4 regions of the Viridibacillus sp. FSL E2-0187 genome follow, and region 1 is predicted to be linked to each of the others. Evidence: riboswitches for the same ligand, from Rfam matches in the RefSeq annotation. Region 1 holds a riboswitch; each other region holds the start of a gene.
The links. A riboswitch is a leader RNA that binds a small molecule or an ion and turns the genes downstream of it on or off. The one in region 1 is predicted to bind S-adenosylmethionine.
Positions count from the first base shown of each region.

Region 2: linked by a shared signal. The riboswitch ahead of metK (methionine adenosyltransferase) and the one ahead of MHH85_RS09605 (cyclase family protein) in region 1 are both predicted to bind S-adenosylmethionine.
Region 3: linked by a shared signal. The riboswitch ahead of MHH85_RS18415 (M20 metallopeptidase family protein) and the one ahead of MHH85_RS09605 (cyclase family protein) in region 1 are both predicted to bind S-adenosylmethionine.
Region 4: linked by a shared signal. The riboswitch ahead of MHH85_RS18665 (acyl-CoA dehydrogenase family protein) and the one ahead of MHH85_RS09605 (cyclase family protein) in region 1 are both predicted to bind S-adenosylmethionine.

Region 1 is NZ_JBBOVG010000001.1:1,981,455-1,989,797, forward strand. Features, by position in the region: gene MHH85_RS09580 (NRAMP family divalent metal transporter) at 1-104, opposite strand, end outside; gene MHH85_RS09585 (LamB/YcsF family protein) at 119-880, opposite strand; gene pxpB (5-oxoprolinase subunit PxpB) at 1,091-1,816, shown strand; gene MHH85_RS09595 (5-oxoprolinase subunit C family protein) at 1,813-2,808, shown strand; partial or broken gene MHH85_RS09600 (GNAT family N-acetyltransferase) at 2,922-3,376, opposite strand; gene MHH85_RS09605 (cyclase family protein) at 3,432-4,169, opposite strand; SAM riboswitch class I at 4,247-4,342, opposite strand; gene MHH85_RS09610 (putative bifunctional diguanylate cyclase/phosphodiesterase) at 4,790-6,514, opposite strand; gene MHH85_RS09615 (GNAT family N-acetyltransferase) at 7,052-7,597, opposite strand; gene MHH85_RS09620 (tyrosine recombinase XerC) at 7,731-8,343, opposite strand, start outside.
Region 2 is NZ_JBBOVG010000001.1:469,594-477,936, forward strand. Features, by position in the region: gene MHH85_RS02305 (hypothetical protein) at 1-1, shown strand, start outside; gene pckA (phosphoenolpyruvate carboxykinase (ATP)) at 739-2,325, opposite strand; SAM riboswitch class I at 2,528-2,646, shown strand; gene metK (methionine adenosyltransferase) at 2,910-4,106, shown strand; gene MHH85_RS02320 (gamma carbonic anhydrase) at 4,276-4,788, opposite strand; gene MHH85_RS02325 (alpha/beta hydrolase) at 4,910-5,707, shown strand; gene MHH85_RS02330 (alanine/glycine:cation symporter family protein) at 5,917-7,371, shown strand; gene MHH85_RS02335 (alanine/glycine:cation symporter family protein) at 7,791-8,343, shown strand, end outside.
Region 3 is NZ_JBBOVG010000001.1:3,795,717-3,804,059, forward strand. Features, by position in the region: gene MHH85_RS18405 (CynX/NimT family MFS transporter) at 1-231, shown strand, start outside; gene MHH85_RS18410 (VOC family protein) at 451-1,260, opposite strand; gene MHH85_RS18415 (M20 metallopeptidase family protein) at 1,273-2,472, opposite strand; SAM riboswitch class I at 2,644-2,749, opposite strand; gene MHH85_RS18420 (nitric oxide synthase oxygenase) at 2,831-3,886, opposite strand; gene MHH85_RS18425 (SpaA isopeptide-forming pilin-related protein) at 4,112-8,343, opposite strand, start outside.
Region 4 is NZ_JBBOVG010000001.1:3,850,147-3,858,489, forward strand. Features, by position in the region: gene MHH85_RS18645 (ABC transporter permease) at 1-455, opposite strand, end outside; gene MHH85_RS18650 (osmoprotectant ABC transporter substrate-binding protein) at 448-1,380, opposite strand; gene MHH85_RS18655 (ABC transporter permease) at 1,396-2,031, opposite strand; gene MHH85_RS18660 (betaine/proline/choline family ABC transporter ATP-binding protein) at 2,062-3,246, opposite strand; SAM riboswitch class I at 3,580-3,682, shown strand; gene MHH85_RS18665 (acyl-CoA dehydrogenase family protein) at 3,795-4,970, shown strand; gene MHH85_RS18670 (transporter substrate-binding domain-containing protein) at 5,006-5,872, shown strand; gene MHH85_RS18675 (amino acid ABC transporter permease) at 5,957-6,664, shown strand; gene MHH85_RS18680 (amino acid ABC transporter permease) at 6,677-7,390, shown strand; gene MHH85_RS18685 (amino acid ABC transporter ATP-binding protein) at 7,408-8,163, shown strand; gene MHH85_RS18690 (disulfide oxidoreductase) at 8,217-8,343, opposite strand, start outside.

The DNA of each region.
Region 1 (8,343 bases):
CCTGGTCCAATCGATGATGTTGCCATTAGGAAGGCAGCTCCTAATAAGACGCTACGTCCTACTTTCTTTCTGCCTTGTCCTTGATCTAAGCTAACCTTTGTCATATGAAAACCCCTTTTTATACGTGAAATGCTTGAACGTTGATGTTATTTTTCTCCAATGTGTTTCGTATATATTTTGCAAATGCAAGTGCATGTATTCCATCCCCATGGATACAAACAGTATCTGCTCGTAATAATACTTTCGTTTGTTGTTGAGACTCAATATAACCTTCTTTGACCATCGTTACGACTTGATTTACAGACTGTTCCTCGTCTGTTACTAAAGCATCTGATTGTGTGCGTGAAGTAAGTGAACCATCCGCTTGATATGTACGATCAGAAAATACTTCATGAGCTGTTTGAAGACCAAGTTTTTCTCCTGCCTTCGTTAACTCACTTCCAGCTAATCCGAATAATACAAGCTCAGGTGAGACATCATATACAGCTTGTGCAATAGCTTCAGATAATGCCTGATCTTTCGCAGCCATATTATATAATGCTCCATGAGGTTTTACGTGCTGCATTTTCTCGCCGAATGTTGATAAAAACCCTTGTAGTGCACCAATTTGATATACGATCATGTCATAGCCTTCTTGAGGAGTAATTTGCATTGGGCGACGTCCGAAGCCATTTAAATCAGGCAAACCAGGATGAGCACCAATTTTTACACCTTTAGCTATAGCCATTTTAACTGTTTCCCTCATCACTGTTGGGTCTCCTGCATGGAAACCACATGCTACATTAGCTGAAGTAATATAATTTAAAATTTCTTCTTGTTCCCCTAGTTTGTATTGACCAAAACTTTCTCCTAAATCGCAATTCAAGTCTACACGAAACATTTTCTCAGCCCCTTACTAATTCAAAATTGATTTAATGTCAGTTTTTCTAACACAAAATTTATATTATCACTAAATCATTATTCTGAAAACATTTATTTTTGAACTTTCTCACAATAATGAATTATCAATTGTAAATAACTTACTTGTCATTTACTATTATCTATCTATATGATTATATTGTTTAATATGCAAAATGAGGGGTTGTACGTTATGGGAGAAGAATTTAAACACGTGAAATTTAAACCTTTGGGTGATTCAGCAGTAATGGTTCAGATTGGGAATACAATTGATCCATCAAACTGCACTATTTTACAAAATTTAGCATCATTACTTGAAGAACAGCCATTTGAAGGGTTTATAGAAGCTGTTCCAGCATATACAAATATTACAATTTACTACAATCCATATACACTTTTTAAGGTTAATGGAAATGTAACATCATATAGCTTTGTATGTCGGTATGTACAACAACTGATTACTCAAATGACAACAGTTAAACAACACACGCAAAGAGTAGTTGAAATACCCGTTGTCTATGGTGGTGAATATGGTCCAGACTTAGAATATGTGGCCGAAATTAATGGTTTAACGACAGATGAAGTCATTCAGTTACATAGTGCAAATGATTGTCTTGTTTATATGCTTGGTTTTGCACCTGGTTTTGCTTTTATGGGAGGCATGAATGAAGCTATAGCAACACCTCGAAAAGAAACACCTAGACTTGCCATTCCTGCACTTTCGGTTGGGATTGCAGGCAAACAAACAGGAATTTACCCATTTGAAACACCTGGTGGCTGGCAAATCATCGGTCGTACGCCACTCGATTTATTTTTACCAAATGAAACACCACCTTCCCTATTGCAAGCAGGTGATTGTATTCGCTTTAAACCAATATCTGAAAAAGAATACAAACAATTGAAGGAGACAAGATCATGACAGTTACAGTCGTTAAACCAGGTTTATTAACTACCATTCAAGATCTAGGGAGATTCGGGTCACAAAAATATGGAGTCATCGTTAGTGGTGCTATGGATGCTTATTCATTAAGAATTGCGAATATTCTTGTAGGTAACTTAGAAAGTGAAGCCGTACTTGAGGTTTCATTATTTGGGACTGTATTACAATTTAATGATGACCATCTTATTGCACTAACAGGTGGAGATTTAACAGCAACGATTAATAATGAGCCTGCACCACTTTGGCGTCCATTTATAGTGAAAAAAGGAGACTTATTAAAGTTTAAAAGAGCCCACAAAGGTTGTCGTGCTTATGTAAGCTTTGCTGGCGGTATTCAAGTTCCTATTATAATGAATAGTAAAAGTACATATTTAAAGGCGGGAATGGGCGGATTTGAAGGTAGAGCATTGCAAAAGCAGGATGAAATAAATATCGGACCTTATACTAAAAGTAATAAAGAAATACATCAATATGCAATACAACTAGTAGGTCCTGCTTCTTGGTCTGTAAATTACAACGAATTAATCTCTTTAAAGCAACAGCAAACAATACGTGTGATGCCTGGTACAGAGTGGGATAGTTTTACCACTGAAAGTCAGCATTGCTTAACAAACAACCCTTACACGCTTTCTACAGAAGCTGATCGTATGGGGTACCGCTTTGAGGGGCCAGCGTTATCATTGACAGAGAAATTCGAATTATTATCAGAGGCTGTGACCTTTGGAACAGTTCAAATCCCACCAAGTGGTAAACCGATCATTTTAATGGCCGATCGTCAAACAACTGGTGGTTATCCGAAAATGGTTCAAGTCATCACAGCTGATTTAGCTAGTCTTGCACAGTTACAAACAGGCGCTAAAATCCGATTCAAGCTCGTAACATTAGAGGAAGCTCAACAAGCATTAATAGCTAAAGAGCAAAAAATAAAAACTATCGCTACTGCTATTCGCTGTTCTGCAAAGCTTTCTTAACATGTAAAAAGTTTTGTCCAACAAAAATATAGAAGAACAAAGAGAAAGAGCATGTTTTGAATGAAGATTATTCAAAACATGCTCTTATTATTTTTATATCTTTGTATATTTACTTATAACTTTAAAGTCATAAATAAACTATTCGGATCCTCAATGTAATTAGAAAAAGGCTTACAATATTGAAACCCTTTTTTCAAATACAGCCTCTTAGCAGGTTCATAAACCTCCATTGAACCTGTTTCTAAACTTAATCGCTTATATCCACGGTACCTAGCCACTTCAATAATATGCTCAAGAATACTTCTTGCAACGCCTTTCCGTAAATATAATGATGCAGTACTCATTTATTTTATTTCACCATGGTGTGCATCCAGTTCTTTTAGTGCTCCGCAACCTGCTAATGCGCCTTCTTTCCATGCACTACAGAAAGTAATCTCTGGTTTTTTTATTCCTCGATATTTAACTCATGTATACTTTCTGGTGGAGAATTTAGTGCCATACCTTGGAGATGCTCCTCCAGTAACGCCTTAACGTCATCACCTGATAAATCATCAATTCTAATATCCAAAGAATACACCTCTCAGTTTCTATTATTCATTTGCAAGTACATTCAAGGTACGTACTTAAGGCAGGATAGCAAATGAGCGAACTGGGAAGCCAGAAGCCTTTTCAGGTTTAGGTACGATGTTAAAGATGACAGCCCCTTTTGCGGGTAGCTGGTCTAGATTAGTTAGCAACTCTACTTGATATGTATCTTGTTCCAATACATATAGTTCACCTAGTAATGCATTGTTTTGACGGTATAAAATGCTAGAATCCGTATCAAAAGTTTCATGTCCTACTGCTTTAATATGACGCTCTTCAAACAAGAATTTTAGCGCATCAACCGACCATCCTGGTGCATGTGGATTTCCCTCAGCATCAAAGTTATTGAATGCTTCAACATTAGGCCAGCGTTTGCTCCAATCCGTACGAAGAGCAACAAATGTACCCGCTTCAATTTCACCGTGTTCGGCTTCGAATTTCAAAATATCTTCAACTGAAATCGTGAAATCATGATTCTCTGCTGCATCTTTTGAATGATCTATTACAATGAGCGGCAATGCAAGTTCTTTTAACTCTAATTCTTCTAAATAACGAGCATCACGAACAAAGTGAATAGGTGCATCTAAATGTGTTCCATATTGTCCAGCAAACGAGAAATTTTGAGCAAAAAAACCATCATCATGTGAAAATAAAGTTGTTTTTTCCAACCCATTGAATGCGTTGAAACGGGGTGTTTCTGCTCCAAAAGTATGTGTTAAATCGATCCATTTCTTTTCTTTTAACGTTTGTAGTGCATTGATTAATTCTGTTGACATATCCATCACCTCATCATTTTTTTGAACAAAAAAACCTCTTCTTGATAAGAAGAGGTTGACGATACGTCCATGCACTCTTCTTATCTTCAAGCATACGCTTCTGGAATTAGCACGGTACATCGTCCGTTGCTGAGATTTCACAGGGCCAGTCCCTCCACCTCTCTGGATAAGAAAAAAGTTATTTTGTTGATTCTTAATTTACAACTATAGAAATCTATTGTCAATAAAAATTTAGAAAATTCTTTATAATATATGATTTTTATAATCAATTATGATAGCTTTCTTCTACAATAATAGTGTAATATGCGCTCTAGCCTTGTTTGATGCCAAATGGCCAAATGCTAACCGCCTACTATCAAGAGGCTTTGTAAAGGGCACTGAGCCACTCTCAGTGCACGTTTAGCTGAAACTGACTTAGTTGATCCTCAAAACTATAAAAATCTCGCGATAGCCGGCTACAATTTATATAATATATTTGTTAAGTTCTTACTACTATAAGAAGCAAAACTAAATACTAAATAAATTAGATAATAAACAAACGTTTTGAATAAAAATTATAAAAAAAGTCACCCCAGCGTATTGGGTGACCTTTTGTCTAGCTTTCTATATATAACACTTCCCTAAATTCTCGATACATACAATTCATGTAATTTTGCGGAAAATTCATCTGTCGGTAATGGCTTACTAAAGTAATATCCTTGTGCAAAGTCACATAGGTTTTCACGGACGATATATAATTCATCTTCCGTCTCTACCCCTTCAGCAACCACCTGCATACTTAATGCATGTGCTAATTTGATAATAGCAGTCACCATTGCGACATTACTAAGCCCTGATTTTAAACCATGGATGAACGATTGATCGATTTTCAATACATCAATTGGAAACTGTTTTAAATAGCTTAGAGAGGAGTATCCTGTTCCAAAGTCATCAATAGCGATGATTACACCTAGAGCTTTTATTTGATTAAACGTTTCAATTAATTCCTCTGTTTGATGCATTAAGCTCATTTCGGTAATTTCCAACTCTAAATTTTTTGCTGGTAAACCTGTATCTTGTAATACTGCACGTAAATTGTACACAAAATTTCTTTCCTTCAAATGAATAGGCGAAATATTAACTGAAATACGAATATCAAACCCATATTCATCAAGCCACTTCTTCATTTGTTTACAAGCCCTTTTCAATGTCCATTCACCAATAGAACTAATCAATCCACACTCTTCTGCAAAAGGGATAAACTTAGCTGGAGAAATAAAACCGTAATCCTTATCATACCAACGAATTAAAGCTTCCATTCCGTTTAATTGATTTGTTTTTAAATCGATTTTCGGTTGATAATATAGTTGAATTTCATCTTGCTTAATAGCATGACGGAGTTTTGTTTCTAGCAGCAGGAATTGATTATGAGTACTATTCATCGTATTTTCATACTGTATGTAATTGCTAGCTCTATTCTTTTTAGCTTCTAGCAAGGCCACATTCGCAAACTTTATTAAGTCCTCGGGTGTATCTGCACCAGCTAGACTTGAGCTTATACCGATACTAATAGAAGAATAGAATTCAAATTGTTCAATCAAAAAACTATCTTCAAAATTAGCCATTATTTGATGTGCCTTCCAAATAGCATGTTCATTATTCTTCAATATGATCGCAAATTTATCACCACTATAGCGAAACAGTGATTTTTCGTCGATACCTAATCTTTTCAAGCGAGTCGCTACTTCAATTAGAAATAAATCACCTGTTAAATGCCCTAATCCATCATTAATACTCTTAAAACGGTCGATATCTATCATTAAGAGTGATAATGAAAAGCCTTCTTTATGTACATTTTTGAATTGATCTGCTAAACATATATTCAACTTTCTCCGGTTATATAAACCCGTCAATTCGTCATGATAAGCAAAGAATTTTAGTTTTTTTATATTTTTTTGTTCCGTTACATCTGTTCGAATCGACACATATTGATAAAGTTTACCTTTATCATTCAAAAAAGGTATTATCGTTGTTTGTACCCAATATAAACTACCATCTTTTGCGCGGTTACAAATATCACCACGCCATATTTTTCCGCTACCAATTGTACGCCACAATTCTTTGAAAAAGGCTTTAGGATGATGGCCAGAGTTCAACAAACGGTGATCTTGCCCAATTAACTCATCTTTACTGTATTTTGAAATGGTACAAAAATGATTATTTACAAATGTAATGATACCTCTATTATCTGTTATTGCGACGATAATAGATTGGTCCAATGCATGTTGAATATCTATTAATTGTTGTACTGAATACGCATCATTATGTAGGCTAAGATCTGTCGTTTGACTATAATCTTGGTCCATATGACCTCACTCCTAATCAGTTCGGCATAATTCGAGCAATTTCTCTCTTGTTACTATTTTATCACAACCAATATAAGGCTATTATTCAAATTAAAACAAAAGGTAAAAAGTCCTAATTAGAAAAAGCTATGAAACAATACAAGTCAAAGGGAGAAATTCCTATTATCAAATTTTTACACCATTCATATAGTTTTTATAGTAGTTGTGACATATTTTTTCTACAGTATATAGGTTTTTCGCTGTAAAATAATTCAAATACAGGAATTATAAAATGCAATAATCCGAAAAATTTGGCTAGTTCGATTGTCAGGAACGAATAAATGAAAAAGAAATTTAGTGAGCTACTTTTTTTCAATTACTATTAAAAAAATTTAAAAAATCACTAATTCATTTAAGTTTAAATTATATAAAATCAATAATATTAGGTAATAGTAACTATTAGACATTTTCCTAAATTTTACATGCAAATTTCAATTAGTTTACATAATAATATTATGTAAACTAATTGAAAAAAAGACCATTCAAGATGGTCTTTAATTACTTAATTTTCCATTCTTCTTGAAGAATGCTATAAACGGCATGATCTACAAAATGATCGTATAACCACTCTGATTGACGACTAATACCTTCTAATGTCATCCCTATTCGCTCTGGAATCGCTCTACTTCTCTTATTTTCAATAGCTGCACGAATTTCTATACGTTTTAGCTTCAAATCATTAAAGGCATGATCCATAAGCTTATGTACGGATTTGGTCATAATACCTAACCCTTCATAGTCCTTCGCTAACCAATATCCGATACTTGTAGACTTGTTTTGCCAATTTATATGGTGAAAACCAATAACTCCAACTATGTTATCTTCATATACGATGGCAGTTTGGAAGCCGTCATTAGCACTAAATTGTTTCATAGCTGACCGAATAAATTGTAATGTATCTTCTACCACTTCATTTGAATCTATAAAGGGCAACCACTCTCTTAAACTCTCTTTTGATCCCATCATAACTGTAAATAACTCTTGTGCATCATGCTCTTGCAATAACTTCAGTTGCAATTTCTCATCAATCTCTACAGCAAACATATGAAACCTCCTAGTCAAAATGTATTAATAAGGAATTATAGTATCAATTAAGTACTATGTAAATAGATTTAAAATAAAAAAATCCGCTAGCTCAAAATGAGTGCGGATTTGTATGCAAAATACACTGTTCTTATTAAATTAATTGATTAAATGGGTTGTTTTCAATCACTTGTTGGATTTCTTTATCTTCTACATGCGTATAAATCTGCGTTGTAGAAACACTAGAGTGCCCTAAAATCTGCTGTAAACTACGAATGTCTGCTCCACTTTTATACATCATAGTTGCAGAAGTATGGCGTAATTTATGCGGTGTTAGCTTTGTTTTATTCAACCCTGATTGCTCGTTAATCTCTTTTACTATTTTAGCAACACGTTGCCTTGTTAAGCGTGTTCCTTTCTGTGATAGAAATAGAGAATTACTTGTATCTGCGCCTTTTATAGCGTAGCGTTCTTTCTTTAAATAACGTGATAGAGCGCTCTGACACGCTTCATTTAGGAAAACGGTTCTTTCCTTATCACCTTTACCTGTAACAGTTAAATAGTCACCTTGTATGGAGGTTAAATTCAGTTTACATAGCTCTGTTACACGTATTCCTAAGTTTAAAAAAAAGGTAATCATGCAATAATTACGATAGTAATGCGTAGATTCCTTTATTCCATCTATGAAAATTCTTGCCTCTTCCATCGTCATATAAATAGGTTGTCTCTTCCCTATTTTAGGAGATTCTAACTCACTCGCAGGGTTA
Region 2 (8,343 bases), 1.5 Mb from region 1:
ATATAACAAAAACATTCAGAATGTTCATATCCTGAGTGTTTTTTGTTTGACTATTATTTAAGATACTTCGCCCTGTTTTTTTTATAGTAAATGAAAATAAGGAAAAGAATGGTCTTTGTTGTGTTGCTTAGTCGTATTACGAAAAAGCAATATCATTTTTCTTAAGAGAATCGTTGCGCTTGATTCTTTTATTGGGCGTAAGTTTTGATTATGATAAATGCCTTTTGATCATTCTGCAATCGTTTTAAATCGATAGCGCGTAAACTCTTTATCATTCGCATACATTTTGAATACCCGCTACTTATCTATACATAACATATTTATCACCAACCATTTTATTTTAAAAAAGCTGATTTAACTCAGAAAAAAGACAGGTGTTTTTGAAAAGTTGACTATTTTTAAGATTGTATATTTAGCATTTAATTTATTTATTAGGAAGAATTGTTTTATGGATTCTTTATGAGCGTTATAAAGATAAAGAAGTAGAGGTTCTTACATTGCATCGTATTATTACAATTATTATAATTTTTATTGTTTTGAATATGGTGTTTGGGATAATAAATGCGTTTGTGTAATTTATTGGGGCTAAAATTAATTATAGGCTACTTTGTTGGAGCGGAGGTGGCGACTCCCACGGAAAGCGCCAACCGCAGTGGAAATCAACGGTCTTATCAATTTATATATATTATTAAAATAAAAGACCACTCGGAGAGTGGTCTTTTTGTTATGTTGGATGAATTAAGCGATAGGACCGCCATTTTTCACGATATCTTCTGATACAACACCGAATTTTTCGAAGTTTTCTCGGAACATGCCAGCAAGTGCAGAAGCTTTTTGATCATAAGCTTCTTTATCTTCCCAAGCGTTACGTGGATTTAATACTTCAGTAGGAACACCTTCAATAGCTACAGGCATTTCTAATCCGAAGATAGCATCTTTTTCAGTAAAGATGTTATTTAGTTTACCGTCGATTGCAGCGCGAACCATTGTACGAGTGTAAGAAAGTTTCATACGGTTACCAACGCCGTATTCGCCACCAGTCCAACCTGTGTTTACTAAGAAAACATTTACTTCGTGTTCGTCGATTTTATTACCTAACATTTCAGCGTAAACTGTTGCTGGAAGTGGTAAGAATGGAGAACCGAAGCATGTTGAGAATACTGGTTCAGGTGAAGTAACACCACGTTCAGTACCTGCTAGTTTAGATGTGAAACCACTTAAGAAGTGATACATTGCTTGCTCTTTTGATAACTTACTGATTGGAGGCAATACACCAAATGCATCTGCAGTTAAGAAGATGATTGTTTTAGGGTGGCCTGCAACAGATGGATCAACAATGTTTTCGATATTTTGGATTGGGTAAGCAACACGAGTATTTTCTGTAAGCGAAACATCATCGTAGTTAGGAATGCGTGTTTCTTCATCTACTACTACGTTTTCTAAAACAGTACCAAAACTGATAGCATTGTATATTTCAGGTTCTTTCTCTTTAGAAAGGTTAATAGTCTTAGCGTAGCAACCGCCTTCGATATTGAATACACCATTGTCAGACCAACCATGCTCATCATCACCGATTAGTTTACGATCTGCATCTGCTGATAAAGTTGTTTTACCAGTTCCAGATAAACCGAAGAATAATGCTACATCGCCTGCTTCACCAACGTTTGCTGAACAGTGCATTGAAAGAATACCTTGTTGTGGTAATAAGTAATTCATAATACTGAAAATCGATTTTTTCATTTCTCCAGCGTATTCAGTACCGCCAATAAGGATGATACGTTTTTCAAGGGAAACGATAATGAAAGTTTCTGAATCAGTACCGTCTACTGCTGGGTCCGCTTTGAAAGTTGGAGCAGAAACGATTGTGAAGTCAGCTTCATGAGTTTCTAATTCCTCTTCAGTAGGACGAATGAATAATTGATGTGCAAATAGGTTATGCCAAGCGTATTCATTCACTACACGAATAGCTAATCGAGATGCTGGGTCTGCACCTGCAAAACCTTTAAATACAAATAATTCTTCTTTTTCTTTTAAGTAGTTTATTACTTTAGTGTATAATGAGTCGAAGATATCCGACGAAATTGGTCTGTTTACTTTACCCCAATCAATTTTGTCTTTCGAACTATCTTCTTCAACCATATATTTATCTTTAGGAGAACGACCTGTATATTTTCCTGTGACTGCTCTGACTGCACCATCAACAGTTAGGATTGCCTCACCGCGTGAAGTAGCTTTTTCTGTTAATTGTGGTACTGAAAGTTGTTCAAGAATATTTTCACCTTTCAATAATTCCTTCAGTTCATTCGTAATTTCTACTGAATTCATCGTTTTACGTACCATCCTTTTTATATTATTCCTCTTATTAGAGGGGATTTATAATTCATTTCGGAAATTAGTATAACACATTTAGCTAAATAATCTATACTAATTACCATATAATTTCTATGAAAGTTGTACTTTTTTTTAGAAATAAAAAAGAAGTTGACAACTAAGCTATAATGTTCTAATATGAGAAATTGAACGGATACTCTTATCCCGAGCTGGTGGAGGGTCAGGCCCTATGAAACCCGGCAACCTGCATTGTGATTTTATGTGATGCGCTGGTGCTCAATCTGATGCAAGGATTTAATCCTTGAACGATAAGAGTGAAAGGTGCTTATGAATTATTCCCTTCCACTCATTAGTAATAATGGGGGGAAGGGTTTTTTTATTTAAAATAGACCAATTCCTAAATTTTTAATAAGTAATTGTAATTTATGCGGTTCTATTTATATATAGTGGCACTTTCTAGAATCCTCGTGTTAAAGGCAGCAACGGCTTGGCGTTCAATCCTACTGGAAAGAACTAACATGGGTAATGAGTACCGTATCATTTCCGAGGCAATCTCGCAGATAATAGGAGGAAACCAAATGACAAACCGTCGACTGTTTACATCAGAGAGTGTAACAGAAGGACATCCAGATAAAATTTGTGATCAAATTTCGGATGCCATTTTAGATGAAATCGTTTCAAAAGACCCGAATGCACGTGTAGCGTGTGAAACTACAGTAACAACGGGTCTTGTATTAGTAGCAGGAGAAATTACAACATCAACTTATGTTGATATTCCTAAAATCGTTCGTGAAACGGTAATGGAAATCGGCTATACACGTGGTAAATATGGCTTTGATGGCGAAAACGTAGCTGTTTTAACGGCAATTGGTGAGCAATCAGCTGATATCGCATTGGGCGTTGACCAAGCACTTGAAGCACGCGAAGGCTCAATGTCAGATGAAGATATAGAAGCAATTGGTGCAGGTGACCAAGGTTTAATGTTCGGATACGCATGTAACGAGACACCTGAGTTAATGCCTCTACCTATTAGCTTGGCACATAAATTAGCACGACGTTTAACTGAAGTTCGTAAAACAAAAGAGTTAGATTATTTACGTCCAGATGGTAAAACACAAGTAACAATCGAATATGATGAAAATAATCGTCCAGTTCGTGTGGATACAATTGTTATTTCAACTCAACATGATCCAGAGGTAACATTAGAGCAGATTAAAGAGGATTTACAAGCACGTGTAATTGCTCCAGTTGTACCTACTGAATTACTAGACGAAAAAACAAAATACTTCATCAACCCAACTGGTCGTTTTGTAATTGGTGGACCAAAAGGTGATGCAGGCTTAACGGGACGCAAAATTATCGTAGATACTTATGGTGGATATGCTCGTCATGGTGGCGGTGCTTTCTCTGGTAAGGATGCGACTAAGGTTGACCGTTCTGCAGCTTATGCAGCGCGTTATGTTGCAAAAAATATCGTAGCAGCTGAACTTGCTGAGCGTTGTGAAGTACAACTGGCTTATGCAATTGGTGTTGCACAACCAGTTTCAATTGCAATCGATACATTTGGTACTGGAAAAGTAAAAGAAGCAGATTTAGTTGAGTGGGTTCGTGAATTATTTGATTTACGCCCAGCAGGTATTATTAAAATGCTTGATCTACGTCGCCCAATCTACAAACAAACAGCTGCTTATGGTCATTTCGGCCGTACAGATTTGAATGTTCCTTGGGAAGCTACAGATAAAGCTGCCGTTTTAAAAGAAAAAGCGGGACTATAATTCAATCTAAAAAATCGCAATAACATAAAATATCCCGAGTTACACATTGATTATTTAAGTAATCATTGTAGTTCGGGATATTTTTATTTAATATAGAAGAAACTCATAGTAAGAGAATAAAAAACCTGAGAAATCGTTTAAAAAACGATACTCAGGCAACTTGATTGAACTATTTTTGAAGTGATTTATAGTATTGGCCTTTTTCGTAATACTCGTTGACAATACGGTCCATATCTTTTTTATCTTCCTCTGTTAACTCTCTAATAACTTTTGCAGGGCGTCCAAATGCTAAAGTGTTTGGGGGGATTTTCTTGCCTTGTGAAACGAGACTGCCTGCACCTATAAATGCACCTTCACCAATTTCAGCACCATCTAGGATAATTGAAGCCATCCCAACTAGAGCGCCTTTTTTTACAGTACAGCTATGTAATGTTACTTGATGTCCAATTGTCACGTCGTCTTCTAAGATTAGTGGATATGCAGGACTTTGATGTAAACAACATAAATCTTGTACATTTACTTTGCGTCCAATAATCGTAGGTGAAACATCTCCACGAATAACTGTATTGTAAAATATAGAAGAATCAGGTCCAATAGTAACATCGCCAGTAATAATTACGTTATCACCGATAAATACAGATGGGTCAATAGATGGTTTTTTGTCTCTAAATGGATAAATCATCGAAAAACGCCTCATTTCAAGTTATTATGTATTATTATCGTAACAAAAGGAAGCAATGAATGGAACTGAAATAGGCAGAATACGTTAATATATACATAGGAATTTATGAGGTGAGATAGTAATGTGGAAATGGGAAACGGAAGGCCAAGCAAGAGCTGTCGCTGTAATTATACATAGTGCATACGAACATCATCGTCGTTATGCATGGTTAATCGAAAATTTAAGAACGTCTGGTATACATGTTATTTCAGGAGATTTACCTGGACATGGAGAGGATAGTAGACATAAACGTGTGCACAGTGAAGAATTTAAAAGTTACGAAACATTCGTTAAACAACTAATGCAAGCAGCTTTAACATATAACTTACCTGTATTTGTAGTGGGACATGGTTTAGGAGCTATATTAGGAATCCATGTTGTTGAAAAATTCAAGTACGAATGTACGGGTGTGATAATAACGTCACCTTGGATGCATTTAAAACACCAACCATCAAAATTATCAAATGCTTTAACAGGTCTAAGTAAACTGACAGGCAATCTGAAAATCAATCATGAAATCAATATTAAACACTTAACGAGAAGCTATGAATTTTATAAAGAAGAAAAAGATGATATTTACTATAATGATGTCATTACTGTCAATTGGTACCGTGAACTTCATGGTTTCATGAAGGGAATATCACAACAAACGGTATTTCCAAATATCCCGATTTTATTAATGACTGGTGGCAATGATAAAATAGCGGATATTGCGTATAGTAAAAAATGGCTCGCGCAACAAAGTTTATCAGAGTATCAATATAAGGAATGGAAAGCCTGTTATCATGATTTGTTTCAAGAACCTGAACGTGAAGACATTTATGCCTATATGGAAAGTTTTATCTTTAATACATTAAAATCAGTTGGATATATTATTTAAACATTGACGGAATTTTACAGAATTCCGTCTTTTTTATTTGTAACCGATTTCAATTGTCATATAACACATAAGGTATATTCCCAATTTTATGGTTTTGATATATAATACATAACAATTGCTATTTTAATAGAATTAATTTTTCTTTTATTTGAAACTGGCAATATATATTATTCATGGAATAATTTATTATGATCAATGGGGGACAATAGATGGAAGCCATTATTACCAGTGTTTATGAGATTTTATGGGGACCGTGGATGATCTACGGTATTCTACTAGTCGGATTATTATTTACTATATTAACAAAAGGTGTACAAGTCCGTTTATTGAAAGACATGTTTAAACAAATTTTCAGTGGTAAAGAATCTGAAGCAGGTGTATCCTCTTTCCAAGCATTATCTATGGCGTTATCTGGTCGTGTTGGGACAGGTAATATTGCAGGTACTGCTACAGCAATTGCCTTTGGGGGACCGGGTGCAATTTTCTGGATGTGGGTAATTGCCTTCATCGGATCTGCAACCGCTTATGTAGAATCAACTTTAGCACAAATATATAAAGAAAAAAGAAACGGTGTTTATCGCGGTGGACCAGCATTTTATATCGAAAAAAGTACAGGGAAGCGTTGGTTAGGAATGATTTTTGCTGTAGCAGCAGTTGTTGCAATGGCATTTTTACAACCAACCGTGCAGTCAAATGCTATCGCTGACTCGATGTATACTGCATTTGGTATAAAACATTGGATTTCAGGTTTAGTAGTTTGTGTTATTTTAGGTGCCATTATTTTAGGTGGCGTAAAACGTATAGCTTCAGTAGCTTCTTTTATCGTACCGTTTATGGCGTTAGGATATCTTCTAGTTGCAGCCATTATTATTGTTATTAATATTGAGAAGGTACCTGAAGTATTTTCTTTAATTATTCGAAGTGCGTTTGGTCTAGACTCTACTTTTGGTGGGATGGTAGGTGCTGCAATAGCGTGGGGAGTAAAACGTGGTGTTTATGCAAGTGAAGCTGGACAAGGTACAGGGCCTCACCCAGCAGCTGCTGCTGAGGTATCTCATCCGGTAAAACAAGGTCTAGTACAAACAGCTTCGGTATACTTAGCTGTATTTTTAGTTTGTACGGCAACAGCATTTATGATCCTATTTTCAGGTATGTATAATGTCCAATTAGATGATGGTAAAGGTGAATATTTAGTTGAAAATGCTCCCGGTGTTATCGCAGGAACAGCTTATACTCAAGCAGCGGTCGACAGTGCATTCCCAGGTGCTGGGGTAGGTTCAGGCTTTGTTGCCATTGCATTATTCTTCTTTGCTTTTACAACGACAATGGCTTATTATTACATTGCTGAAACGAATATTGCTTATATGTTTGAAGGGAAGCGGCAGAAAGTTGGCATACGTGTCGTGCAAATTATTATTATTGCTACGACTTTCTATGGTGCCGTTCGAACATCGGACTTAGCTTGGGTTTTAGGTGACATTGGTCTAGGGCTAATGGTTTGGGTAAACATTATCGCGCTATTATTCTTGGTGAAACCGTCTATAATAGCATTAAAAGATTATGAAGAGCAGAAAAAGCAGGGGATTGATCCTCAATTTGATCCCGTTAAATTAGGTATTAAAAATGCTGATTTCTGGGAACAAAAAAATAAAGAAAGAAAATAAGCATTTAACTGATAAATGAATTGTTTTTTCGATAATGGAGTTTAATATCCATAAATGATATCAAGATCTTCACAATATAATAGGGCGTCTCTTAGTCTGTAAATGACTAAAGAGACGCCTTTTTTTGTTAAGGATTTTTGCTTTGCTATAAGTGGAGAAGAGAGTAATATTTTCTAATTGAGTGTACTGGGAAAATATTGATTTAATAATTAAAAGATAAAGCTCTATCCTTAAATAATAATGTATACCCTTCGGATTTTTCTGATATATAACACATATAATGGTTTACGGATTATGAAATTTAGTTATATATCAGAATGTAACATATATCCACTAATGATTTTTTATAAATTTTATATTCCTATCATTAAAAAGAAAATACGAAGTTTTAACTAAAAATTAAAAAAGGAGGAGAATAAGTGGAGAGTTTCGTTTCGCTTCTGAATGACTTTTTATGGGGACCGTGGATGATTTATGGCATACTCGCAGTAGGTTTACTTTTCTCAATCATTACACGATTTTTACAAGTTCGATTGATAAAAGACATGTGTGTTCTTATGTTTAAAGGAGAAAAGTCAAAAAAAGGTATTTCTTCATTCCAAGCTATGTCGATTGCGCTATCTGGTCGTGTAGGAACAGGTAATATTGCAGGTACAGCTACAGCTATTGCATTTGGCGGACCGGGTGCAGTGTTTTGGATGTGGGCTATCGCTTTTATTGGAGCCGCTACAGCTTACGTTGAATCGACACTCGCTCAGATTTACAAGGAAGAAAAAGATGATCAATATCGTGGTGGTCCAGCTTTCTATATTGAAAAAGGCTTGGGGAAGAAAAGCTTTGGTATAGTTTTTGCCGTTATTGCATTAATCGCAATGGCAGTTTTAATGCCTGGCGTACAAACTAATGCAATTGCAGGGGCAATGGAAAGTGCTTTTGGTATTAAAATGTGGATTTCCGGACTTATCATCGTTG
Region 3 (8,343 bases), 1.8 Mb from region 1:
ATGTATTTTTCATTGCGCACACGTACTGCTCATGAAGCAGCAGAATTATCTGGTACTGCTCAATCACTTGGTTATTTATTAGCTGCTATCGGTCCTGTTTTATTTGGCTATGTTCACGATATTACCAATAGCTGGACAACAGCTATCATTCTATTCATCATTACAGTTCTGCTATTAGTGGCAGTTAGTATGCATGCTGCAAAAGAAGGTTATGTTACACCCGAAAAATAGAGCAAACTCCGAGCTTACATTAGCTCGGAGTTTTTTATTTTACTAAAAGCAAGGTATGCATCCCCAACTTAATACTCTCAACAAAACAAGCCAAAGAAAAAAAGCTATTAGATAGTTTCGAACACTACATAATAGCTTTTAATACTTATTGTCGTTATACCTGCTAGCTTGATATTTTTTCTCCACTTTAAGCCACACAAATACAATTATTTATATAAATTACTTTTCAAAATGATAGCGACCGTTAAATAAATCAAATGTGACTGGTTCTTTAGCTCCTGAGAAGTTAACTTGGAATGGACATTCTCCTAGTTCTGCTAATACTTTTGCAACAACTCCCTCTCCAATAGGGCTAGCAAAGTATAAGTCACCGCCAGCTAATGTAAGAACCTGTACAATAGCATTCAACTCCGGATCGACATACGCTTCTGCAACCTCTAACCCTAAATATCGAGACCATTTTTCAGCAGTTTTTTCAGCATCTATGACTGCAAAAGTAACACCTGCAAAGTCCAACTTTTCTGGTTGCTTTCCAATGACTCCTTTTTCAACTTGCTCCTGTCTACGCTTATCATCATTATCATCCCATTGAATAATAAATGGCAATTGAAGAGAGTCATTTTCTTCTCCAACGTATAGTAATTGCCAGCTAATAATACTGCCATCTGGTCGTTTTCTGTTCATTGGTACTGGACCATTTACTGATAAACCTTGCTCTTTTAAACTTTTTGCTACCCCTTCAATATCCGTTGTGCGAGCTGCAAATCTTACGAAACCTTCTTTGAATTTGTTATTTACTACTGTTTCAATAAGACTGTGATGTAAATGTTCTGCCCCTGCTACTAGCTCCCTATCGTATGTACCAAGGTACTCTATATAACTTAGATCAAAGTAGCTAAGCGCATTGTACGTTCCTCGCCCTTCATGAACGCCTCCTTCAACAGCGTGAATTCCTTTATTTTTTAATAATGTTATTACTTCTTTTGGTTCATCTACAAAATGTACTAAGTGATCAAAAGATAATGTCATGTTCAAATCCCCTTATTTAAATAAATAATGTGAAACGATTTTCACAAAAGCTTTCTCTATTGTTAATAACGCTCTTTCATCAAAGTCGAATTTCGGATGATGATGTGCAAAATGAGTTCGTTCATCGTCATTGCGTGAGCCTGCTTTAAAATAAGTACCTGGTTTTTCATTTAAAAAATACGCGAAATCCTCTCCACCCATTGACGGTTCAAATTCAATTACAGAATCTGTACCGAATTCCACTTCAAATAATTCTTTCACAAGCTCTGTTTCAGTTGGATGATTGTAAAGGGCTGGATAGCCATGTAAATAATCAATTTCATATGTTGCATGTGCTGATTCCGTTACTCCTTTGACGATTGAGTAGATTTCTTCTTTTACCTTATTACGAACTTCATCCGTCATTGTACGAACCGTTCCTTCAATAATTGCCGAGTCAGCAATAATATTAAAAGCACTTCCTGCGTGGAATACACCAACTGTCACTACCGCTGCATCAAATGGATTTAAGCGACGACTGACAATTTTTTGCAACGCTCCAACGATTTCACTACCTACAACAATTGAGTCGATGGACTGCTGTGGTTTCGCACCATGGCCTCCTAATCCTTGAATTTTAATCGCGAATTTATCAACGGCAGCCATTTTAAAACCATCCCCAACAGATACCTTTCCAACAGGTGAACCTGAATCTAAATGCGCACCAAATACATAATCGACATCCTTCAATACTTCTTCTGCAATCATGAATTTCGCACCACCAGGAGGTTTTTCCTCCGCATGTTGGAAAATAAAAATGATATTACCGTGCAGATGCTCTCTGTAATGACTTAGTGTTTTCGCTGTCGCAAGTAATGCGGTCGTGTGTCCATCATGACCACATGCATGCATGACACCCTCTTTTTGAGATTTGTATGCAACTTCTTTTAAATCTGTAATAGGTAATGCATCAAAATCGGCTCTTAAAGCGATTGTTTTACCTGCTTGATCTCCTTTCAAAATACCAATTAAACCATTTCCTCCTATCCCTTTTTTCACCTCTAAACCGAAGCTCTCAAGTTTTTCTGCAATAAATTTTGCAGTTTCATATTCTTCAAAAGATAACTCTGGATGCTCATGCAAATATCTCCTCCATCCAACAATTTCATCAAAACCTTGATCTATTTCTTCATAAATTGTAGTTAAAAGTTCTTTTTGCGTTATCGCACTCATTCAATATTCCTCCCTCAATTTATACCTTTAATTCAAATTGGTTTACTTGTATTTGAGTTAAATTTTTTTCTTAGGAAACTTTTCATTATATGCTTTATAAATTTATTTCATGATAATAAAAAGTCGATTTCTCTATTTCATTTAGAGAAATCGACTTGGTATGTAAGTCCATTCTCATCTATCAAGTCTTTAATCAACTTGCTGGAAGTAGCACCTTGCTTTAATAGCGGTTGCTGAGATATCACAGGGCCAGTCCCTCCATCTCTCTTGATAAGAAAACCTATTGAATTAGTAGTAATTAAAATCATGTTACGCCAATCCATTAAAAATTGCAATAATTTTCCTGCGTTTTTCTAAATCAATACGGCGCTTTCTGATAAAAATAATTTGGTGTTTTGCGTTCATTGTCATATGGTTTATGGAATATATGCGTTGTAGCCGGTGATAATGGTGGAATAAGCCATGTCCAATTCCCTGTTACGTCACGCCCTGCATTTTGTTCATTGGATTCGAAGCGTTTGAATTGTTGTGCTGCTGTATGGTGATCTACAATGCTCACTTCATCTTCTTTATACGAATATAAAACTGCCGCATTCAATTCAACTAACGCACGGTCTTTCCATAAAGAAGAATTTGAAACTGTATTTAAACCCATCTTTTCTGCAATTGTCGGTAGCATATTATATCGATAGTCATCCGCTAAATTACGTGCACCAATTTCAGTTCCCATATACCAACCATTAAAAGGAGCAGCTGCATATGTAATACCACCAACTTCTAATTTCATATTCGAAATCATCGGTACTGCATACCACTTCAGACCAAGGTCCTTAAACCACTCAAACTCAGGGTGTCGGATTGGAACTTCCAATATATACTCTGCTGGAATATCGAATAATTGCGGTTCTCTTTCTTCAACTTGAATAACAAGTGGTAAAATATCAAATCTACCACCTTGTCCTTCCCAGCCAAGCTTCTCACATTTCTTCGTAAACTCCACCGAATCCGGATCTCCCACAATGCCATCTGGCGTTTCATAACCAGCATAGCGGATTAATTGATGATTCCAAATACGTACATTACGTTGAGAGAAAATTGTAATCGTCGGACGGATTCGACCACCGTTTGTTGCAAATTCAATATGCTCTAGAAGTCCTTGAAAAATGTCTTGCTCACTTGTTAGTTCGCGCTGATCAAGCACTTGCAACGTTTGCCAAAACAAACGACCAATACATTTATTACTATTACGCCAACCTACTTGTGCACCAAATTTCAGTTCATCTATTGTATGTTCATAAAATCCATTCTCTTGGATATCATGTTCTACTTCAGTTAAACGTCTTACTAATTCCTCTTCAGATCGCTCTGTTTCCGAATAATACAATTTTATAAAATCAATAGCCTCATTTAACATCGCATAGTTCCTCCTGTCACCACTCGACTTCCTAACTACCATCATAGAAGAATTGATTTCCATCAGACAAGGCATAAGACTTAAATAATGTGGTGATTTTGTGGCAACTGCCATTTTTGACGTAAAATGAATGAGTAAAGACTATATAAATAAAAAAACTCCCCTTATTCAATACATAATAAAAGGACTATTAATGGTATAAAACCAATTAATAGTCCTTTTTCACTATGCTTTTTTAGTTCTTCTGTTAAACAATATCCATGATCCGAGTAAGATAGCTGCGCCCCCTACAAGCAGTGTCCATAATTGATACTCTGACCCTGTTTGAGGTAGCGAACTACTTTCATTAGCACCCTTGATATCACTTGGTTTCTTTGGATTGTTAGAATCGTTTGGTTTGTTTGAACTTTCCGATTCAACTGTTGTTTCTTGATCATTTGGTTTATTTGTGTTGCTGTTGTTGTTTGTGTTGCCCGGTTTACCTGGTTTACTCGGCTCACCTGGTTCGCCCGGTTTACCTGGGTTGCCTGGCTCTCCTGGGTTACCTGGTTCTCCTGGGTTGCCTGGCTCTCCTGGGTTACCTGGTTCTCCTGGGTTACCCGGTTCTCCTGGGTTACCCCCGCCACCACCTGTTGAAATTCTGATATTAGTTTTTTCAACTAGTATAGTTTTTTCCTGTTTCTCAATAATTTCGAATTCTACTGGTGTTTTGTCTAACTTATAACCAGTAGGTGCTTTAGTTTCGATAAGCTGATATTTCCCAACTAGTAAATCTTTTAAGTTAATTTCACCATTGTCGTCTGTTGTTAATTTTTCAACATCTATTCCTGTAACAATTTCAAACACAGGATTGCCATCTTTATCTACATCACTTGTTTCTTTTCTTAATTCGAAAATTGCTCCTTTAAGTTTTAAGGTTTTGTTCGAATTATACTTCGTTAATTCAACAGAGCGATTTGTCTTACTGTTTTCAATCGTTACTTTTTTTGTATTTCCATCTGTTCCTGCTTCTTTTTCTGAATCAAGCACAACTGTTTTTTCAGTAGAATCAAGAATATAATCTGTGTGAGCTTTTGTTTCTTTTAGAGTGTAGCTGTCATATGGCAAATCTTTAAATTCTGCAATTCCATTTACAGTTGTCTGTTTCATTTTAATAGAACCATCTTTATTGGATAGTTCAAATTCTACGCCGTCTATAAAAATAGAATTATCAGCAGCATCCACTTTTGTGATAACAATATTACCTTTACCACGTTTGTTTGTAACAGGTACTTCTGTAAACGTAATTTGATCTTTTGAAATACTAAAATTATGTTCTGTTGTGTCTAGTATATAAAAATCAGGTGCTTTTGTTTCAACTAAGCGATAATCTCCAGGTTGAAGATCTCCAATTTGGATTTCTCCATCTTCATTCGTTGTTAAATCTTTTAATTCATTACCGTCTTTATCTTTAACTATTTCATCCTGATCTTTGTATAATAATTTGAACTTGGCACCTTCAAGAAATGCTCGGCTATCTGCATCTTTTTTAACTAATTTAAAGGCATTCAGTATTTTTTTGTTCTTAATCTCACCAACATTTGTTGAAAACGATTTGATTTCAACACTTATACCATCTTTTACAATAGCGCTAGATGCATCCAATAAATATCCCTCTGGTGCTTTTGTTTCTTTTAGTGTGTAAGTACCGTATTTTACATTTGTAAATTTCGCGATACCATCTTTACCAGTTGTTGCTGTAGCAACTTCGTTATTCCCCACGTAAAGTTTGAATTCAGCACCTTCTAAGAGCTTGCCATCAGCTTCATCAACTTTCTTAACCTCTAACTCACCTTGTTTAATGTTAGTTACAGTGTGTGTGGTAACTTCTGTTTGATTTTTTTCAACTGTAAAGTCAACTGGTGTTTTATCTAACCAATATTCATCTAAAGCTTTTGTTTCAATAAGCTGATATTCTCCCGGTTCAAGTCCATCAACGTAAATTTTACCGTCATTTTTAGTTATTAATTTTTCATAGCCAGAAACAACATCAAATTCTCCTGCTTGATTTTTAACATGAAGTTCAAACTCAACGCCGTCAAGCGGCTTACCATCATGTGCATCGACTTTTGTTAATTCGATTGCTTGGCGTATTTTTTTGTTTGTAACTGTGTATATTTGTACGTAATCCGGAATTGAAGAATCGTATTTTAATGTAATCTCTTGACGATTATTCTTCAAGTAGCCTTTTGGAGCTTCAACCTCTTTTAACCAATACTTTCCTTCTCCTAGTTTAACTGGAAAAAGTAATTCACCGTCTTCATTTGTTACGCCTTCAGTAAGTTTAATATTATCTTTATTATATAGGGCGAATTTAGCTCCTGGTAATAAATCACCTGTAACGTTATCTACCTTTTTAAGCTGATAAGGTACTTTTTTTGTAGAGCCAGATCCACTGAACCAATAATTGAATTTTTTCTCTTTTTCTTCTTTGGTTCCATTACTAATACCATCATAAGTTAGTGTTGCTTCGTTTTTTACTTCTTCATTAGGTGCACCTAAGAAAATTGATTGATATTCTATATAGTAAGATTTTGTAATTGGTTGATCGAAAGTAAGTGTAAATTTACCTTCTGTATTATCAACATTTACAGTGTAGATTCCATCTACTAAATTTTTTGTTTCAACAGGATTTCCAGCTTTCATCTCTCCTGTTAAAGAGACTTCATACACTTTAAATGAATCTTCTAAGATAAGCTGGTTTGGATTTCCATCAGCATCTTTTCCTACAATATCTTCAATCTTTACATTAGACAATTTAGATTGTCCGTAGTTTAGTTTCAAATTCCAATCAATTCGAGCTGTTGAATTGAAACCTGCTCCATTTTTAGTAAGTGTTTCATTTGTATGAGCTACTGTTACTTCATCGCTCCATTTAGCATTTGAAGTTGTTCCATCTAGTAATTCAGCTTCATTTTTAATTTTCACATTGCCATTTGTTACAGGGAAGATGCCATCTGCATCTATAGTTGTATAAGTAATTTCATATGCCTCTGTAATCTTGCCAAGAGCAATTACAAAAGCATTGTCTCCGTTTGGAGTAATAATTGGTGTAATCGGTTTTCCATTCGGAGTAACAGTACCATTTGGATTAACGATTACCGGTTGTACGACGATACTCTTTATATCTACTTTTTGTCCTTCTGGTAATGTATCTTTAAATACAGCATCATTTAGTGTGTTTAAGTTGAAGTTGATACCTACTCTCCACTTAAACTCTTTTGTTTCATAATTGTAAACACCGTTTTTATAACCATTCGCTGTTTGTTTATTATCAATAGAAGCCTCAGCTGAGTCTTCAGAACTATATTCCTTACTTCCACTTTCCCACTTTATATTAGCGGTATTTTTATATGTTCTATCATTGCTACCCGCGTCTTTAATCTCATAATCTGTTGTATATTTGATAGTGAATGATTCAGTAATTGGTCCTGTTACAGTGAAAGTAAATCCATCGGCGCCTTTATCTGTAAATGTATAGTCTTTTTCATCTAAACCAATTACTTTCAATGAACCTTTTTTATATTTCATACCCTGTCCAGCATACGTATCAGTAATAGTGATATTTTCCATAGAATATGAATCTTTGTTCACCACGATTTCCCAATCCATTGTTTTGTCTTGATAGTTCGTAGTTATAGCCTTTTTGTCGATGGCAGGATTACCGTATTTAAAGCTTCCTTGATTACTACCATTTGTACCATTCTTATTATCTTCTCTTGTTATAACATTACTTACTTTACCACTGTCTTGTAAGTAATCTGTCCTAACTGTTTTATACTTAATTTGATAAGGTTCTTTTACTTCTTGGTTAAACGTTAATGTATAACCTTTACCATCAGCTGCAAGTTCTATTTTATACAAGTTGGTAGCTATTGCATTACCTTGTTCGTCATAAACTTTTACATCTGCCGCATTGTCAATTTTATGGTTTCCTGTAATTTTGTCCTTAAGTATAGCGTCTTTTTGCGCTATTGTTTTACGGTTGTAGTTATATTTTACAGTCCAATCTGCACTTGCACCGTATTCCCCATTTTGGGAAACTGATTTTTCTAAAGGTGTACCGTATTCAACTTTCACGCTACTATTTGTAGTTTTCCCATTAATTGTAGCTGTATTTGTGTAATTTTCTGCTCCCTTGTCAGTCTCTCCAAGATCTGTTGTATACGTCACTCGATAAGCTTTTTTTGGGTCTGGAAGAGTAAGAAATAGTTCACTCTTTCCTGCATAGTCAGGTATTGAGCTAAACGAAATTTCTTCTCCCGGCGTAATTTCACCTTTAGCATTTACATTTAACTCGATCACTTTTAGTGAATCCTTTTTGTACGTGTGGCCACTACCTAACTTATCTGTAAAATTAGCCTCAGTTAAATTAGCTAACTCGGTGTTGATATCGACTACCCAATCAATGGAATTAC
Region 4 (8,343 bases), 1.9 Mb from region 1:
AGGGCTATACGAATTCCTGCAATAATTACAGAGAGTGAGAGTGGCAACTCAATCATATACAGCACTTGTATGCGTGTCATACCCATTCCTCTACCGGAATCAGTAAGGTCTTTGTTAATATTATTAATGCCTGTATATGTGTTTTTAATAATCGGAAGTAGTGAATATAAGAATACAGTAATAATTACTGTCGTTTTTCCAAGCCCCATGCCTAGCATAAGAATCGCCAGCAATGCAAGCGCCGGTATAGTCTGTATTATATTCGCTATCGTAATGATGAACCCTGATAATTTAGCGTATTTCGAAATAAGTATGCCCAGTGGAATACCGACGATGGCTGCTAAGATTACACCATAAATCGAGATAAGAAAATGTGTTATAAATTGCTCAAATACATAAGAACCATTTTCAGAGAAGTAGTAAAAGAATTGTTGGAATGTATTTAAATCAGTCATCCTTTTTCCCTCCTTCTTCATCCTCAAAATAATTATGTTCTTCTAAGAATTTTTCGGCTACAATAGCTGGTTCAACTAGATTGTTATCAGCTTCATAGTTAAGCTTTTGCATTTGCTCTGTTGAAATTTTACCTATTAGTTTTTCAATCGCTGCTTTTACTTTTGGTTTTGCTTCTAATAATTCATTTACTGCAAGAGTACTTGCATCATACGGTGGGAAAAATTGTCGGTCATCCTCTAATACAACAAGATCATAACTTGCAATGCGACCATCTGTTGTATAGCCAAGAATCACATCCATTTTGCCTGCTTCTACAGCATCGTAGACAAGCCCAATCTGCATAGGGTATACGTCTTTAAAATCAAAGCCATACTTTTTCACAAAGTCTTTATAGCCATCCCCGACACGATTGACCCATGAGTTGTCGACGCCTGCCTGTAAATCTTTTGCGATATCTTTTAAGTCACTCACTTTTTTCAAATGATGTTTTTCAGCCATTTCACGCGTGACCATAAATGCATAAGTATTTGCAAAACCATATGTGTCGAAGAAGGTTTGGTCGTAGCGCTCTTGGAATATTTTTTGTACATTATCCATCGCTTTTTTCGGGTCTTTAACAGGATCTTCTTTTAAAGCCCCAGTAAGGTCTGTTCCTGTATAACGTGTTGAAGAAATATTTGCATCGCCATTAATCATTGCTTGATGCAGGACGACACTTGATCCTAGGTTATTAATCAGTTCTACCTTTTCATCCGTTTCATGTTCAATCATTAATTTCAGCATATTAGCCATGATCTTACTTTCTGTTGTTGTCATTGAAGCAATTTTCACATCATTATCATCACTTGAACCAGTCAGCGAACAAGCAGATAAAAATAACACTGTCATAATCAAGCTAATCGTAATTATTTGTTTATATTTCATAAGCATGTTCCCCTCCTATCGTTCAATTTTTAAACCTCTTGGTGTAGCCCACTTTTCTACTTTAGATAATATAAAGTCAGTAATTAAGGCCAAAATAGTTACTAACACAGCGCCGCCAATAATAAATTCGGGTTGATAAAGGTTCAGTCCATTAAAAATAAAATCACCTAAGCCTCCTGCTCCTATGTAAGATGCTAAAGTTGCCCACGAGATGGCATAGACTGCTGATAATCTAATCCCCGACATAATGACAGGGATAGCTAATGGCAGCTCGACCATCCCGATGGATTGAATTTTTGTCATTCCCATACTAATTCCGGCTGATTTCAGACCTGAATTAACAGAATTCATACCAATATACGTATTATTTAAAATAGGTAATAGTGTGTAGATAAATAGAGCAATAATTGCAGGGATTTTCCCGACTCCTAAGAATGGAATCATAATTGCTAAAATAGCTAATGATGGTAGTGTTTGCAGAACACTTGTAATGCCTAAAACGATTTTAGCGGTTCTCTGTAGTTTTGATAATAAAATACCCAATGGAACTGCAACGACAATGCCTAAAATTAAAGCTATGGCAGATATATAAAAATGTTCCCATGTTTTTTGTACAATATCTCCGCCGTTTTGTGTTATAAAATCAATCATCTACTCACGTCCTTTCTATTTAGTTAGTATTTAGTTAAGTTGTTTATTAGATACACTTTTTTGCTCTAGATTAATATCATTTGCATCCTCATTTATTTCCTCATCACCCCAAATAGTGTCATATACCATATCCACAATATTCGCACGAGTAACAAGTCCAATTAAACGATGCTCTTCATCTACAACAGGAATGTGTTTTAAATTCCGCTTTAAAATACGTCGTACTGAATCTTGTAATTTTGTACCATTACGAACATAAAAGACGTCTTTTTCTACTGCTTCAGAAATGCTAGAAGTGGTATGTCGTGCTTTAGTTAATCCCTCTACATCGATATAACCTTTCAAATGATTTTGTCCATCAACAACAAATAATGTGTCGACACGCTTTGTTACCATCAAACGAAAAGCATCATTAATACTTTTTTCTAACGTAATAGAAATTGGTTTAATCATTACATCATCAACAATTTTTGCACTTGGCTTTTCTTGCATTAAACGGTGAGAGCCAATAAATTCACGAACAAATTCGTTAGCAGGGTTAGATAGGATATTGTCAGGAGTATCAAATTGGATAACTTGGCCACTATGCATTATACAAATGCGATCTGCCAATTTAATCGCTTCATCCATATCGTGCGTGACGAAAATAACAGTTTTACCAAGACGTTGCTGTAAATCTTTCATCAAGTCTTGTAACGTATCACGAGTAATAGGGTCTAATGCGCCGAATGGTTCGTCCATTAAGATAATGTCTTGGTCTGCGGCTAATGCCCGGAGCACGCCGATACGCTGCTGCTGACCACCAGATAATTGCGCGGGATATAGATCGAGATAGCTTTGAGGTAAATTTACAAGTTCAATGAGGCGTTCTGCTGTTTGATCTTTCTTGTCTTTTGTCCATTTCAACAATTTAGGTACAAGCGTAATATTTTCACGAATGGTCATATGTGGCATAAGACCGATTTGTTGAATAACATATCCAATACTCCTACGAAGTGCTACGGGGTTCTTTTTCGCTAAATCTTCCCCTTCTAAATAAATGGTGCCTTTGGTTGGTTCTATCATTCTATTAATCATACGCATGGCAGTCGTTTTCCCACTTCCACTAGTACCGATAAAGGCGACAAATTCACCGCGTTCTATTTCAATATTCATATCATCAACGGCTTTCTTTCCACCCCTATATACTTTCGATAAATTCTCTATCTTTAGCATAAGTATTCCCCCTCAAATTTTATAACCTAAGTTCTTTTACCCCCTATCGGTAGACATTAAACCTCAAAAAACTAAAATATTGAAAATATTTACTTTATTGTATAAATCGTTGCAATTGCAAGTTATATGTATGTGCTAGCTTCAATACGATAAATGCATTGATTCCTTGCCCTCTGCTGATCATTGATAATTAAAACACTTCATTTATTCACCATAAATTCCATCTCTAATCTTAGGTTCTTTTCTAAAACTTTTAATCCCTACAAAAATACTTTGTTTTTCATATTGACTTTCATCTTTAGAAAAAGTAAGATAATTGAAACATTAGAAAATTACTTATCTTGAGAAGCTAAGGGACTGGTCCGATGAAGCTTCAGCAACCACTGTATAACAGAATGGTGCTACTTCCAGCAAGAGAAATCTTGACAGATAAGGGTGCATACTCAACTTTTAAGCTCCCTCTTTTATTAATGAGGGATTTTTTATAACTTTAATGCATAGTAATTCTATAAGAATTATAATTTTAGAGGGATATGAGGGGATTTTTTGTGAAAGAGATATTTATAAAAACAGAACTACAACGTCAATGGTTAGATAAATTAGCGTTACTAAAAGATAAAATCACTGAGGGCGCTGCAATAGTAGATGAATTATCGATTTTTCCAAAAGAGAGTTTTAGCCTACTCCGAGAAATTGGCTATCCAGCAATCACTTTACCAACAGAATTCGGTGGCGGAGGATTTTCAGTTTACGATATGGTCCTCTTGCAAGAAACACTTGCTAGTTACGATGAAAATACTTCCCTTTCTATGGGCTGGACTTTAGGTGTTGTTGGAGAATTGTATGAGCAGAAATTGTGGACAGATGACAAGCTTAATTTCTTTGCAAATGAAGTACAAAATGGTGCTATTGTAAATCGTTCTGTAAGTGAGGCGCGTACTGGAAGCCCTACTCGCGGTGGACGTCCTGGAACAAACGCCGTTCGCTCAAATAATGAGTGGCTTATAACTGGACGTAAAATTTTCACAACAGCTTCCCCTGTTTTAGATTATTTTTTAACTTCTGCTTGGATTGAGGAAAAACAACAAGTTGGATTCTTTTTAATTCATAAAGATACAGCAGGAGTATCTATTGAAGAAACGTGGGATGTAATGTCGATGCGTGGCACATCAAGTCACGACTTAATATTACAAAACGTTAAAGTAAGTGACTCGGATTTAGTCGAATTACCAAATCATCCAAGCGGGGGTAAAATCAACGGCTGGTTATTGCATATTCCTGCAACTTATTTAGGCATAGCACAAGCAGCTCGTGATTATGCCGTTCACTTTGCAAATCACCATCAACCAAATAGTTTAGATGCACCGATCAGTTCATTACCAAATGTGCAGAATCTATTAGGTGAAATTGAATTAAAACTTCAGCAATCTAGATTTGTCTTATATGGAACAGCTGAAGCTTATGACGACCCAAAACGAAGAGATTCTTTGAGCAATGAAATCGCTGTTGCCAAACATACAGTGACTAATGCAGCCATTGATATCGTTGATAAAGCAATGCGAGTAGTAGGCGCAAAAAGTTTACAAAACTCTAATCCATTGCAAAGGTATTACCGCAATGTACGCGCGGGTCTACACAATCCTCCAATGGATGATATGACTATAAAAAAATTAGCATTAACAGCTATTGAAGAACAAAAGAAAAAGAATTCGATTGTGAATTAATAATGAAAAATTAACTTAAAAAGGGGTTTTAAGATATGTTCAGTAAAAAACTATTAAAATTTGCAGCAGTCGGTATTACTTCAATCGCAATTTTAGCTGGTTGCTCTACTAGCGAGGCTTCTGATTCTAAAGTTAAAGGAGATTCCTCAAAAGTACGTACAGTGAAAGTTGCCTTTGACCAAGCGAGTAAGCCGATTTCATATATTGACGACCAAGGTAATCCAACTGGATACGATGTAGAAGTGATGAAACTAGTGGATGAATTATTACCAGACTATAAATTTGAATATGTAGGCACGACTAGTGACGACTTATTAATTGGTGTCGAACAAGGTAAATACCAAGTTGGTGTCAAAAACGCCTTCTTCACAGAAGAGCGTACAGAAAAATTCATCTACCCTAAAGAGTTTCTTGGCTTAAGTAGTGCAGGTTTAGTATTACGTAAAGAGGATGAAAATATTAAATCGCTAAAAGACTTTGCAACAGCCGGCTACTCTTTAGCACCAATTGCCGCAAATAATGCTCAATATACAGTCATCGATGAATACAACAAAAAAAATCCAAATAACAAAGTAAAACTAAAAGCTGGAGATGCTTTCACTATCGATATTGTTCAATGGGTCAATGAAGGCCGAGTAGACGGCGGTGTAATGATCGAAGGTCCTTTTAACCAGCAAGTTACAGCCAAAGATGGTGCTTATCACAAATTAGCAAATGACGTTGTGTACAACGAATTTGCTGTAATTAAAACATGGCCGCTATACAACAAAAAAGAGCAGAAATTTGCAGACGCATATGACAAAGCTATAAAACAAATTAAAGAACAACAAAAAACAAATGAACTGAGTAAAAAATTCTACGATCGTGATTTATTTGAAGTACTTGAGCAAGCGGAACGTTAATTGCTTATGCATACGTAACGTCCTTAGGCTGTTGAGTCATTAAACTCAACAGCCTTTCCAATACAAAACGAAAATGGTGAGCATATGGAAAAATATTTTGATGCATCTTACATCTGGGAGTCACTCCCTATTTTACTCCCCTTTCTAAAGGTGACATTTATGATAGCAGGACTGTCCATTTTACTAGGTTCCTTTTTGGGTTTATTACTTGCAATAGCCAAATTGAGCAGCAGTAGAATTGCTCAAAAACTTGCAAACGGTTATACAACTATCATGCGTTGTACACCTTCGATTGTGTTACTATTTCTCGTTTATTATGGTGTACCCGCATTAGCTGAAAATTTTGGCCTCAATTTGCACGATATTGATACAGCCATATTCGTTATCGTAACTTTCACACTACAATTTGCAGCCATTATGTCCGAAGTAATTCGTTCTTCTTATGGTTCAATTGACAAGGGCCAATACGAAGCCGCTGTTAGTGTCGGCCTAACACCTTTTCAAGCCTATCGCCGCATTATTTTTCCACAAGCTTTAGTTGTAGCTTTACCCAACCTTGGTAACGGTATGATTGCCTTATTACAAGAAGGTGCACTTGCTTATACTATTGGGCTTATTGATGTCGTTGGAAAAGCCAATCTCATTATCGCCAGCAATATCAATGCACATGCTCTTGAAATTTTTATCGCTTTAGCAATCATCTATTGGGTATTGTCATTGATCATCGAAAAAGTCTTCTCAATTCTCGAAAAATTCTTTAGTAAAGGTAAAAAAACGTTGGAGACAACATAAGGAGGTACCCACATGTCTGAAGGATTAAATTATAAATTTTTGATTGATACATTTTTCATTGCATTGTCTGGCGTACCAGTGGCCTTACTTGTGACTATCGTTTCTTTACTGATTGCTATACCGCTCGCGTTTTTACTCGCTTTAACACGTATTTATCGAATACCTTTTATACAACGCTTAGCTCAAGTTTACGTATCGTTTGTACGAGGTACACCTATTATTATTCAAATTTTCATCGTCTATAGTAGCGTTCCATTAATTTTAACAGCACTATTTAAAAAATATGATGTGGCTATGGATGTCTATAAAATTCATCCAATTTGGTACGCCTTTATCGTCTTTTCATTTAGCACTACTGCCATTTTAATCGAGGTTTTCCGTTCTGCGCTAAGCACAGTCAACAAAGGACAGTTAGAAGCTGCACATTCGGTTGGTTTAACGACTTATCAAGCATACCGACGCATCATCATTCCACAAGCACTTGTAGTAGCACTACCGAATATTTGTACAGCTACCGTTAACCTCATCAAAGCTACTTCTCTTGGTTACGCAATGTCTTTACAGGAAATCACCTTGAAAGCTAAGGTTGCTGCAAACGTAGGCTACAACTATGTTGAAGCATATTTAGATATATTCATCGTGTACTTAATCTTATGTAGTGTTGTCGAATACGGCTTCAAATTGTACGAGAAACACTTACGCAAATATAAATTGGCAGATGCTTAAAACTGGAGTGTGATGATATGTTAAGTATAAAAAATGTGCATAAATCATTTGGCAATAATGAAATATTAAAAGGTGTCGACTTATCCATTGATAAGGGGGATGTTGTCGTCATCTTAGGTCCTAGTGGCTCTGGTAAAACGACTTTACTCCGTTGCCTTAACTTTTTAGAAAAGGCCGATCAAGGCCATGCTACTTTCGGAGAAATTGATGTAGATTTACATGATGCCAAGAAAAAAGACATTCATGCTATACGCCAGAAAATTGCATTTGTCTTTCAAAACTACAATCTATTTAACAATAAAACTGCACTTGAAAACGTCATAGAAGGCCTTATCATTGGACGTAAAGTGCCAAAAAATGAAGCTATTGAAATCGGTAAAAAAGCTTTAAGTAAAGTGGGCCTTACCGACAAATATGATGCTTATCCAAGTCAACTGTCAGGTGGGCAACAACAACGAGTCGGCATTGCACGTGCAGTTGCTTTGAATCCCGACATTATTCTTTTTGATGAACCTACATCTGCACTAGATCCAGAGCTAGTTGGAGAAGTACTAGCTGTTATGAAGAATATCGCCAATGAGGGCACAACAATGCTTGTCGTTACTCATGAGATGTCCTTTGCTAAAGATGTAGCTAACCGCGTTATCTTTATGGATGGTGGCGTTGTCGTTGAGGAAGGTAATCCTCATGAAATCTTCGTCAAACCTAAAGAAGAACGTACGAAGAAATTTTTAAAACGTGTTCTACCTGAAGATTATTCATTCTTTATTTAAATTCAAAACGCCCACCTCTAAGTTTTATAAGAGATGGGCGTTTTCTATTTCACTTATTTACGTTTCCATAGTACTAACATCGAAATTGTAATCACTGTAAAACCGATAAAAGATAAAAATGGAATCGTTACGAAACCAAGCCAATTTATATATTGCCCCGAGCAAGGTACACCACTAGTG